DNA from 2 places in the Streptomyces hamibioticus genome. Region 1 is predicted to be linked to the other one. Evidence: predicted binding sites of a transcription regulator. Region 1 holds the regulator's gene; the other holds the start of a gene.
What was found. The regulator HspR, encoded in region 1, represses chaperone genes until heat shock. The targets are predictions, from matches to a motif close to TTGAGNNNNNNNNNCTCAA.

Region 1 (5,897 bases):
GGCTCGACCCGTATGCCGGCCGTCGCCGAGCTGGTCAAGGAGCTGACCGGCGGCAAGGAGGCCAACAAGGGCGTCAACCCGGACGAGGTCGTCGCCGTCGGCGCCTCGCTCCAGGCCGGTGTCCTCAAGGGCGAGGTCAAGGACGTCCTGCTGCTCGACGTCACCCCGCTGTCCCTCGGCATCGAGACCAAGGGCGGCATCATGACCAAGCTGATCGAGCGCAACACCACGATCCCGACCAAGCGCTCGGAGATCTTCACCACGGCCGAGGACAACCAGCCGTCGGTGCAGATCCAGGTCTACCAGGGCGAGCGCGAGATCGCGGCCTACAACAAGAAGCTCGGCATGTTCGAGCTGACCGGTCTGCCCCCGGCGCCGCGCGGCGTCCCGCAGATCGAGGTCTCCTTCGACATCGACGCCAACGGCATCATGCACGTCACGGCGAAGGACCTCGGCACCGGCAAGGAGCAGAAGATGACCGTCACCGGCGGCTCCTCGCTGCCGAAGGACGAGGTCGACCGGATGCGCCAGGAGGCCGAGAAGTACGCGGAGGAGGACCACGCCCGCCGCGAGGCCGCCGAGACCCGCAACCAGGGCGAGCAGCTCGTCTACCAGACCGAGAAGTTCCTCAAGGACAACGAGGACAAGGTCCCGGGCGAGGTCAAGACCGAGGTCGAGGAAGCCGTCAGCGAGCTGAAGGAGAAGCTCAAGGGCGAGGACACGGCCGAGATCCGCACCGCCACGGAGAAGGTCGCGGCCGTCTCGCAGAAGCTGGGCCAGGCGATGTACGCCGACGCCCAGTCCGCGCAGGCCGCCGGCGGGCCCGAGGGTGCCACCGCCGGTGGCGCCAAGGCCGCCGACGACGACGTGGTGGACGCCGAGATCGTGGACGACGAGCGCAAGGACGGTGCCGCGTGACGGAGGAGACCCCGGGTTTTGACGAGAAGCCCGACGTCCCCTCCGGCGCCGACCACCCCGACGACGCCGAGCCGAAGGCCGCCGCCCCCTCCTCGGAGGCGGGGGCGGCCCCGGCCGGGGACGCGAGCCAGGACGCGGGCCTGGTGGCCCAGCTGGACCAGGTGCGCACCGCGCTGAGCGAGCGCACCGCGGACCTCCAGCGGCTCCAGGCCGAGTACCAGAACTACCGCCGCCGGGTCGAGCGGGACCGGGCCGCGGTCAAGGAGGTCGCCGTCGCGAACCTCCTGACCGAGCTGCTCCCGGTGCTCGACGACATCGGCCGCGCACGGGAACACGGCGAGCTGGTCGGCGGGTTCAAGTCCGTCGCCGAGTCGCTGGAGACGGTCGCGGCCAAGATGGGGCTCCAGCAGTTCGGCAAGGAGGGCGAGCCCTTCGACCCGACGATCCACGAGGCCCTGATGCACTCCTACGCCCCGGACGTCACCGAGACGACGTGCGTGGCGATTCTGCAGCCCGGGTACCGGATCGGCGAGCGCACCATCCGCCCCGCGCGGGTGGCCGTGGCCGAGCCGCAGCCGGGTGCGCAGACGGTCAAGCCGGCCGAGGAGGGCGGCGAGACAGAGGCGGAGTCCGCGGAGAACAAGGAGAGCGGTGGCCCGGACGAGGGCTGAGCTTGAATCGATGAGAGAGGAGGGACGTCGGGGATGAGCACCAAGGACTTCATCGAGAAGGACTACTACAAGGTCCTCGGCGTCCCCAAGGACGCCACCGAGGCCGAGATCAAGAAGGCGTACCGGAAGCTCGCCCGCGAGTACCACCCGGACGCCAACAAGGGCAACGCCAGGGCCGAGGAGCGCTTCAAGGAGATCTCCGAGGCGAACGACGTCCTCGGCGACCCCAAGAAGCGCAAGGAGTACGACGAAGCCCGCGCCCTCTTCGGCAACGGCGGCTTCCGCCCCGGGCCCGGGGCGGGCGGCGGCTCCTTCAACTTCGACCTGAGCGACCTCTTCGGAGGCGGCGCCCAGGGCGGCGGCCAGGGTGCCGGCGGCTTCGGCGGCGGACTCGGTGACGTCTTCGGGGGACTGTTCAACCGCGGCGGTGCGGGTGCGGGTGCGGGCACCCGGACCCAGCCCCGGCGCGGCCAGGACATCGAGTCCGAGGTCACCCTGAGCTTCACGGAGGCCATCGAGGGCGCCACGGTGCCGCTGAGGATGTCCTCCCAGCAGCCCTGCAAGGCCTGTTCCGGCACCGGCGACAAGAACGGCACGCCCCGGGTGTGCCCGACCTGCGTCGGCACCGGCCAGGTGGCGCGGGGCTCCGGCGGTGGCTTCTCGCTGACCGACCCCTGCCCGGACTGCAAGGGCCGCGGCCTGATGGCGGAGCACCCCTGCGAGGTCTGCAAGGGTTCCGGACGCGCCAAGTCCTCGCGGACGATGCAGGTCCGCATCCCGGCCGGGGTGTCGGACGGCCAGCGCATCCGGCTGCGCGGCAAGGGCGCGCCCGGCGAGCGGGGCGGTCCGGCGGGCGACCTGTACGTGGTGGTGCACGTCAAGGACCACCCCGTCTTCGGCCGCAAGGGCGACAACCTCACCGTCACCGTCCCGGTCACCTATCCCGAGGCGGCGCTCGGCGGCGAGGTCCGGGTCCCGACCCTGGGCGGGCCGCCGGTCACGCTGAAGCTGCCCGCGGGCACGCCCAACGGGCGGACCATGCGGGCCCGGGGCAAGGGTGCGGTCCGCAAGGACGGCACCCGCGGCGATCTGCTGGTCACCGTCGAGGTGAGTGTTCCGAAGGACCTGACGGGGAAGGCTCGTGACGCGCTCGAGGCGTATCGCGAGGCGACCGCGGGCGAGGATCCGCGGGCGGAGCTGTTCCAGGCCGCGAAGGGAGCTTGATGGAGATGGACGGCCGTCGACGCAATCCGTATGAACTGACCGAGGACACCCCGGTCTACGTCATCTCGGTGGCGGCCCAGCTCTCCGGCCTGCACCCGCAGACCCTGCGCCAGTACGACCGTCTGGGCCTGGTGTCGCCGGACCGCACCGCCGGCCGGGGCCGCCGCTACTCGGCCCGCGACATCGAACTGCTCCGCCAGGTGCAGCAGTTGTCGCAGGACGAGGGCATCAACCTGGCCGGCATCAAGCGCATCATCGAACTGGAGAACCAGGTCGCCGCGCTCCAGTCCCGCATCGCCGAGCTGCAGGACGCGCTCGACGGCGCGGCCACGGCGATGCGCCAGCGGGAGGCGGCGGTGCACGCGTCGTACCGCCGTGACCTGGTGCCGTACCAGGAGGTCCAGCAGACCAGCGCGCTGGTGGTGTGGCGCCCGAAGCGGCAGCAGTCGGACTGACGCCGGCTCGGTGAAGGGGCCCGGAGGTTCGCAGGAGCCTCCGGGCCCCTTCGCGTGCGCGTCCGCACCGGGCTGACAGCAAGTGCCGTGCCGCGGTGCAGGATCCTGACAGCGTTCCGTCTTCAGGTGGCGCCCCGTCGCTGGCAGAGTCGTGGCATGGAAACAGGGGGAACACGCAGAAATCGCGCATCGGCACCGTCGTCAGGAGGGGCTATCCGGCGCTCGCGCTGTCCCTGCTGGTCGCGCTGCCGGTGAGCACGGTGGTGACCGCCCCGGGCGGGCCGTCGGTGCGTGTGTCGGGGATGACCCCGCCGTCCTACCTCCGCGACACCCTCGTGCCCCGGTTGACCGCCGGTGCCGCCGAGGCGGGCCGCGCCGCCCGCCCGCGCATCGCGACCGCCGTCCACGTGGCCGTCCGCCGCCCCGGCCGCGACCCGCGCCGCCTGGCCGAGGCCGCCGCGGGCGCCCACCTGCGCGCCCCGCACTACGCGGCCATGCTGCGCCGCGCCGGCGTGGACCTCGACGGCCCCGACCCGGCCGCGGCACTCCTGCGCGCCGACGTCGTCGTCACCGGCACCCCGGAGGAGATCGCCGGCGCCCTCGCCGGCTACCGGGCCGCGGGCGTCGACGAACTCCTCCTCAACCCCACCGCCACCCTCCTCACCGAGGGCGTCCACGCGGCGGTCGACGACCTGGAGGAGATCACCGCGGCCCTGGGAGCCGCTCGCGCACGCGATGTGTGAGCGGCGTGTGCGCACGCATCCGGCAGATCCCCGCGGGCCGTTCGCAGATTTCTCGTGAGTTCAGCGGAACGTACTGTTCCCATCTCGTTAAGTGGTTCCCCTTGACGCCGGTGGCGGGTGACGCGTTGGCTTTTCAGTCACATGGGCCGCACTGCTGTGCCCACGTCCGAAACGCACCTGAAGTGAGCCCTGCATGCGTCGTATCGCCATATCCGTGGCCGCCACCTCCGTGTCCGTCATGCTCGCCGGCTGCGGCGCGCTCAACGCGACGGGCAGCAGTGACGACGCGAGCCCGACGAAGGGCAACGACATCACCGTAGGACTGCTCCTCCCGGAGAAGGCCAACACGCGCTACGAGCAGTTCGACTACCCCATCTTCAAGGAGAAGGTCGCCGACCTCACCGACGACCGGGGCAAGGTCGAGTACGCCAACGCCGAGGCGAGCGCGCAGCGGCAGTCCGACCAGATGCAGCAGATGATCGACGACCAGGTCGACGTGATCGTGCTGGACGCGGTCGACTCGCACGCCATCGCGGACAGCGTGCGGAAGGCCAAGGACGCGGGCATCCCCGTCATCGCCTACGACCGGCTGGCCGAGGGGCCGATCGACGCCTACATCTCCTTCGACAACGAACTGATCGGCGAGGTCCAGGGCCGCTCCCTGCTGGAGGCGCTCGGCGAGGAACTGGACAGCTCCGACAAGATCGTGATGATGAACGGCTCGCCCACCGACCCGAACGCCAAGCAGTTCAAGGCGGGCGCGCTGTCGCAGCTTCAGGGCAAGGTGACCATCGCCGCGTCCTACGACACCAAGGACTGGAAGCCGGAGAACGCCCAGGCGAACATGACCAAGGCGATCGCGTCGATCGGCAAGGACAACGTCGCCGCCGTCTACGCGGCCAACGACGGCATGGCCGGCGGTGTCATCAAGGCGCTGAAGGCGGCGGGCGTCACCGACCTGCCGCCCATCACCGGCCAGGACGCGGAACTGGCGGGCGTGCAGCGGATCGTCAGCGGCGCGCAGTACATGAGCGTGTACAAGTCCTACCCGCAGGAGGCCGAGAACGCCGCGGAGCTGGCAGTGGCCCGGGTCCAGGGCAAGGACATCCAGTTCGACGCGCTCGCCCGCGACAAGGTCGACAGCCCCACCCACAAGGGCATTCCCGCGCAGCTGGTCCCCGTCGTCGCCCTGACGCAGGACAACATCGAGGACACCGTCGTCGCGGACGGCATCCACAAGGTTTCCGACATCTGTACGGCCGAGTACGCCGCGGCGTGCGCGGAGATCGGGCTGAAGGGCTGAAGCAGCCGTTTCCGCCCGGGCATACCGGTGTCATCCGGTGTTTTCCGGCGGCCACCGCCCCGAGAGCCGTGTTGCGGACCCGGTCCCGGCCGCGCATAGTTGCGCTGCGGAACGAGGCGGAAACCGGGGGTGAGATGGGCGATGGCCGGGCCCGGGACGGACGAGCATCCACACGGCGCTGACCGACTGTGCGAGGCCGGGGACCGGGTGTATTCCCGGGCCGTCCGGCGGGGGCGCGTGCCGCGCCGGGACGCCGAGCCGGTGCCGTGCCTGCTGGAGCTGGCCCTGCTGCACCCCGACCCGGACGACATGGACTGGCTGGTGCCCACCTCCCCGCAGGAGGTGATGACCCGGCTGCTGCGCGGGGTGTACGACGAGGTCAGCGCCAGCCAGCGGCGGGTGGGCTCGGCCGTGGCCGCCTTCGAGTGGTACGCCGGGCTGGGCCGTCAGGTGCGGCCGTCCCCGGCAGCGGCCGAGGGCGGCGCGGCGATCCGCGTCCTGGACGGACTGGCCCGGATCCAGGCCGCGATGGACGAGGCGACCCAGGCGTGCACGACGGAGGTGCTCACCGTGCAGCCCGGCG
Region 2 (5,897 bases), 1.1 Mb from region 1:
CGCGCGCGGGGTGTTCGCCAGGCACACCAGCAGGTCGAACTCGGTGGGCGTGAGGTGCACGTCCTCGCTGCGCACCCGTACCCGGCGCTGGGCGTGGTCGATCTCCAGTTCGCCGAGGCGCAGGATGCCGCTGCGCGGGGTCGTGGCGGCCAGCGCGGCCCGCTCCACGCGACGCAGCAGCACGTGCACCCGTGCGGCCAGCTCCCGCATGGAGAACGGTTTGGTCATGTAGTCGTCGGCGCCGACGCCGAGGCCGACCAGCATGTCCGTCTCGTCGTCGCGGGCGGTGAGCATCAGCACCGGCACCGGGCGGGCGGCCTGCACCCGACGGCAGACCTCCAGGCCGTCGAAGCCGGGCAGCATGATGTCGAGGATCAGCAGGTCGGGCTGCCAGGCCTCGGCCGTGTCGACGGCGGCCGGGCCGTCACCCGCCGTTTGCACCAGGAATCCCTCGGCGCGCAGGCGGGTCGCGATGGCGTCGACGATCGTCTGGTCGTCCTCGACCACGAGCACCCGGCGCTGCGCGCCCGGGGTCGCCGCCGTGCCGTTGTGGGAGGTCTGTGTCTGCTCCATCGCCCGCCCCTGAAGGTGTGCCGTGCCGGGATCAGTGGGGTGATCCCTCGTGTGCGCATGACTGCGATTGACGCTTGAATGACCGCGTCAGGGCAGCAGCGTACGGGGACTCACCGGGCCTTTGCTATCCAGGTCCGACGCCGAGATGCACGACGTCCGGAACGCCCCGGGCAACGGGGATCTCTTCGGTACGCACCCGCTGGAACCCGGCATTACGCAAGGTTTCTTCGAATTCCGGAGAGGGCTGCGCCGACCACACGGCGAGCACGCCGCCCGGGCTCAAGACCCGTGCGCAGGCGGCCAGTCCGGCCGGTGCGTACAGCACGCCGTTGCCCTCGGTGACGGTCCAGCCGGGGCCGTTGTCGATGTCGAGGCACAGGGCGTCGTACGTGGCGGATGTCTCATTGACGTACTCGGTCAGGTCCGCCTCGACGACCTCCGTGCGCGGGTCGGCCAGGGCCTGGCGGGTCAGCTCGGACAGGGGGCCCGCGCGGTGCCAGTCGACGACGGCCCGTTCCCGCTCGACGACCGTGATGCGGCCCCAGCGGGAATTCGCGGCTGCATGCGCCAGCGAGAACCCGACGCCCAGGCCGCCGATCAGCAGGCGCGGCGCCGGGCGCCCGCCGGCGGTGTCCAGCGCGGTGAGTGCCGCGTCGACGAGCCGGCGCTCGGAGCGGCCGTCGGAGGTGTCCATCAGGAAGCAGCCGTTGGCGATGATCTGCAGCAGACCGCCGTGCCGGCGCAGCACGACCTCGCCGTAGGGGCCTTCACGACGGTCCAGGACTTCGGGGATGTCGTACGTGAGGGACATTCCGTCATCCTGGCACTCCACTGACGATTTGTTGACGGAACCGCGAACTCCGGAGGGCGCTCCGGGGTTTCGCCGGCACCGGCCACCGTTGTCCCGCTGTCCCGTTGTCCCGCTGTCCCGCTGTCCCGTTGTCCCGCCCGGCAGTGGTGATCGCCCAGAGCGAACAGGGTCGGGGGAACAATCGGCGCTCCCCAAGCATTGAGTCGGCATAACTCAACTTGACTGCCGAAGGGGAGATCATGGCTGCTGAGTCCACGGAGTTCACACCGCTCACCCTGCCCGTGCTGCCGCTCGACGACGAGGTCGTGCTGCCCGGGATGGTGGTCCCGCTGGACCTGAGCGACTCCGAGGTCCGCGCCGCGGTGGAGGCCGCCCAGGCCGCCGCCCGGTCCGAGCCCGGCAAGCCCCGGGTGCTGCTCGTGCCCCGCATCGACGGCACGTACGCGAAGACCGGCGTGCTGGGCACCGTCGAGCAGGTGGGCCGGCTGGCCGACGGCGACCCGGGTGCCCTCATCCGTGGCCGCGGCCGCGTGCGGATCGGCGCCGGCACCACTGGGCCCGGCGCCGCGCTGTGGGTCGAGGGCACGCGGATCGACGAGAGCGGGCCCGATCCGCTGCCCGGCCAGGTCGCCGAACTGGTGAAGGAGTACAAGGCGCTCGCCACCGCCTGGCTCCGCAAGCGCGGCGCCTGGCAGGTCGTCGACCGCGTCCAGGCCATCGACGACGTCTCCGCGCTCGCCGACAACTCCGGCTACTCGCCGTTCCTGACCACCGACCAGAAGGTCGAGCTGCTGGAGACCACCGACCCGGTCGCCCGCCTGCGGCTCGCCACCCGCCAGCTGCGCGACCACCTCGCCGAGCAGGACGTCGCCGAGACCATCGCCAAGGACGTCCAGGAAGGCGTCGACAAGCAGCAGCGGGAGTTCCTGCTGCGCCGTCAGCTCGAAGCCGTCCGCAAGGAACTGCGGGAGCTGAACGGGGAGAAGGAGGGCGAGGAGTCCGACGACTACCGCGCCCGCGTCGAGGCGGCCGATCTCCCCGAGAAGGTCCGCGAGGCCGCCCTGAAGGAGGTCGACAAGCTGGAGCGCGCCTCCGACCAGTCGCCGGAGGGCTCCTGGATCCGCACCTGGCTCGACACCGTCCTCGAACTGCCGTGGAACGAGCGCACCGAGGACGCCTACGACATCCAGGGCGCCAAGGCCGTCCTGGATGCCGAGCACGCGGGCCTGGACGACGTCAAGGAGCGGATCACCGAGTACCTGGCGGTCCGCAAGCGGCGCACCGACCGCGGCCTGGGCGTCGTCGGCGGCCGTCGGGGCGGCGCCGTGCTCGCCCTGGTCGGCCCGCCCGGCGTCGGCAAGACCTCGCTCGGCGAGTCCGTCGCCCACGCGATGGGCCGCAAGTTCGTCCGGGTCGCCCTCGGCGGCGTCCGCGACGAGGCCGAGATCCGCGGCCACCGGCGTACGTACGTCGGCGCGCTGCCCGGCCGGATCGTGCGCGCCGTCAAGGAGGCCGGATCGATGAACCCGGTCGTTCTGCTGGACGAGATCGACAAGGTCGGCTCGGACTTCCGGGGCGACCCGGCCGCGGCGCTGCTGGAGGTCCTGGACCCCGCGCAGAACCACACCTTCCGGGACCACTACCTGGAGGTGGAGCTCGACCTGAGCGACGTCGTCTTCCTCGCCACCGCCAACGTCCTGGAGGCCATCCCGGAGGCCCTGCGCGACCGCATGGAGCTGGTCCGGCTCGACGGCTACACCGAGGACGAGAAGATCGTCATCGCCCGGGACCACCTGGTGCCGCGCCAGCTGGAGCGGGCGGGCCTGGACAAGGACGAGGTCACCGTCGACGAGGGCGCCCTGCGCAAGCTGGCCGGCGAGTACACGCGCGAGGCCGGGGTGCGCAATCTGGAGCGGTCCGTCGCCCGGCTGCTGCGCAAGGTCGCGGCCCAGAGCGAACTGGGCGAGCGGGAGCTGCCGTTCACCGTCACCGACGCCGACCTGCGCGCGCTGATCGGCCGGCCGCACCACGTGCCCGAGTCCGCCCAGGACCCGGCCGAGCGCCGCACCTCCGTGCCGGGCGTGGCCACCGGCCTGGCGGTGACGGGCGCGGGCGGTGACGTGCTGTACGTCGAGGCCTCCCTCGCCGACCCGGAGACCGGGGCGGCCGGCCTGACGCTCACCGGCCAGCTCGGGGACGTGATGAAGGAGTCGGCGCAGATCGCGTTGAGCTTCCTGCGCAGCCACGGAGCCGAACTGGAACTGCCGGTGGCCGATCTGAAGGACCGGGGCGTGCACATCCACTTCCCGGCGGGCGCGGTCCCCAAGGACGGCCCGAGCGCCGGCATCACCATGACCACGGCCCTCGCCTCGCTGCTGTCCGGCCGGCTGGTCCGCACCGACGTGGCGATGACCGGTGAGGTCTCGCTGACCGGCCGGGTGCTGCCGATCGGCGGGGTGAAGCAGAAGCTGCTCGCGGCGCACCGGGCGGGCATCACCACGGTGGTCATCCCCAAGCGCAACGAGCCCGACCTGGACGACGTCCCGGCCGAGGTGCTGGACAAGCTCGACGTCCACCCCGTGACCGACGTCCGCCAGGTCCTGGAGCTGGCCCTGTCCCCGGCCGTGAACGGGGCGGAGCAGCAGGTCCCGGTCGCTGCGTGACGGCTGTGGCCGTCAGCGGGCCCGGCCCGCGCGGCCGGACGAGGGAAGGCCCGGGTCCCGTGAGGGAGGCCCGGGCCTTCCCGTGCGGGTGCGGCGGGCGGGCGGCGGGTCAGCCGTTGGCCAGCGCGCGGACCCGGTCCAGCGCCCCGTTGAACCGGTTGTGGTCGCCCACGATCGGACCGGACGAGGTGTACTGCCACATCGTGTAGTAGGGCCAGCCGGCCGGGAGCGTGCCCACCGACGAGGCGTACCGGGCGATCCACAGCGGGTTGTTCGCCGCGAAGCCGCCGTAGTTGCCGGTGCACTGGGTCCACCAGCTGGTGGCCGTGTAGATCACGGCGTCCCGGCCGGTGCGGGCCTTGTAGGTGTTCAGGAAGTCGCGGATCCAGGAGACCATCTGGCTCTGGGTCTTGCCGTAGCAGGCGGCGCCGTACGGGTTCCACTCGATGTCCAGGGCGCCGGGCAGCGTCTTGCCGTCGCGGGACCAGCCGCCGCCGTGGTCGACGAAGTAGTGGGCCTGGGCGGCGCCGCTGGTGGTGTCCGGGGTGGCGAAGTGGTAGGCGCCGCGGATCATGCCGACGTTGTAGGAGCCGTTGTACTGCTGGGCGAAGTAGGGATTGCGGTAGTACGTCCCCTCGGTGGCCTTGACGTAGGCCCACTTGACCCCGCTGCTCCACAGGGAGGACCAGGCGACGTTGCCCTGGTGGCCGGAGACGTCCACCCCCTCGGTCTGGGTGGCGTCGCCGGGGACGGGCGTGCCGTGCTGCCCGTCGTGCTCCAGGACGCCCATGCCCATGTGGGCGGAGCCGCGGGGCGGGACGTCGGCGGCCCGGGCGGAGCCGGGGAGGGTGAGGGCCAGGGCGGCGAGCAGCACCGCGACGGCCGCCGCGAGGGTGCGTAAGCGGATGGAGCCGGATCTGTGCACGGGCATGACGTGCCTCCGAAGGCTTCGTGGGGGAGAGCAGGGGAAACGACATTGATGTCGTGGGCATGCCAGTACTTGCCTGCTCAAGAAGCTACGCACGTAGACAAGCCGCTGGGAAGAGGGGCCGGGAGCTGCCGTTGGTCTAAGCCTGCGAAATACTTGCCGAGCTGCGGCGATGACGGCGGGTGGCGGAAACTTTCAGGGATCGGAAAACCGAGGCAGGGGCTGACGTGCACGAAGAGGGAAACGGCGGCGGACGGGAGGCCGAACCCGAGCTGTCCGCAAGTGGTGTGGACCAGCCCGAATTCCTGGCGCTGGAACGTGAGTTGACGGTGCTGCTGCGCCGTGCCCGGGCCAACCAGGGCGAGATGGCCCGGGAGGTCCATCCGGATCTGGAGTCGTCGGCGTACGGGCTGCTGGTCCGGCTGGGGGAGTGCGGTCGCCAGCGGGCCACGGAACTCGCCGCCTTCGTCGGCGTCGGCAAGGCGACGATGTCCCGCCAGCTGCGGGCCCTGGAGGAACTCGGGCTCGTCACCCGCGAGCCCGACCCCGCCGACGGCCGCGCCTGGCTGATCACCCTCACCCAGGAGGGCCACGACCGGGTCAGCCGGGTGCGCGAGGCCCGCCGCGCCCGCTACGCCCGCCGACTCGCCGACTGGGACCCGAAGGCGGTGGCGGAACTGGCACGGCTGCTGCACGAGCTGAACCGGGGGATGGAGAAGTAGACCGGGCCCGGGCCGACGCGGCCCGAGGGTCCGCCCGGGCTCGGGCCGGCCGACGCGTTCCGCGGGTCCGGCGGGCTCGGGCCGGCCGACGCGGTGCGGAAAGCCGGCGCGCACCCGGAGGCCGCAGCGCTCGGAGCGGCCGACGCGGCCGAGAGCGGTCGGCGCCCGTGCTCGGCCATGGGGCGGGACTCCGGGTCCCT

Region 2: the regulator HspR is predicted to act here: its motif matches at 1,583-1,601, upstream of lon (endopeptidase La).

The regions. Positions count from the first base shown of each region.
Region 1 covers NZ_JBKKQY010000001.1:3,530,357-3,536,253, reverse strand. Annotated here, with positions in the region: gene dnaK (molecular chaperone DnaK) at 1-918, shown strand, start outside; gene grpE (nucleotide exchange factor GrpE) at 915-1,589, shown strand; gene dnaJ (molecular chaperone DnaJ) at 1,623-2,813, shown strand; gene ACLGIH_RS15885 (heat shock protein transcriptional repressor HspR) at 2,819-3,268, shown strand; partial or broken gene lxmJ (F420-dependent peptide dehydroalanine reductase LxmJ) at 3,565-4,011, shown strand; gene ACLGIH_RS15875 (sugar ABC transporter substrate-binding protein) at 4,205-5,314, shown strand; gene ACLGIH_RS15870 (helix-turn-helix transcriptional regulator) at 5,456-5,897, shown strand, end outside.
Region 2 covers NZ_JBKKQY010000001.1:2,399,070-2,404,966, reverse strand. Annotated here, with positions in the region: gene ACLGIH_RS10625 (response regulator transcription factor) at 1-573, opposite strand, end outside; gene ACLGIH_RS10620 (spermidine synthase family protein) at 698-1,384, opposite strand; gene lon (endopeptidase La) at 1,624-4,047, shown strand; gene ACLGIH_RS10610 (lysozyme) at 4,157-4,978, opposite strand; gene ACLGIH_RS10605 (MarR family winged helix-turn-helix transcriptional regulator) at 5,203-5,697, shown strand.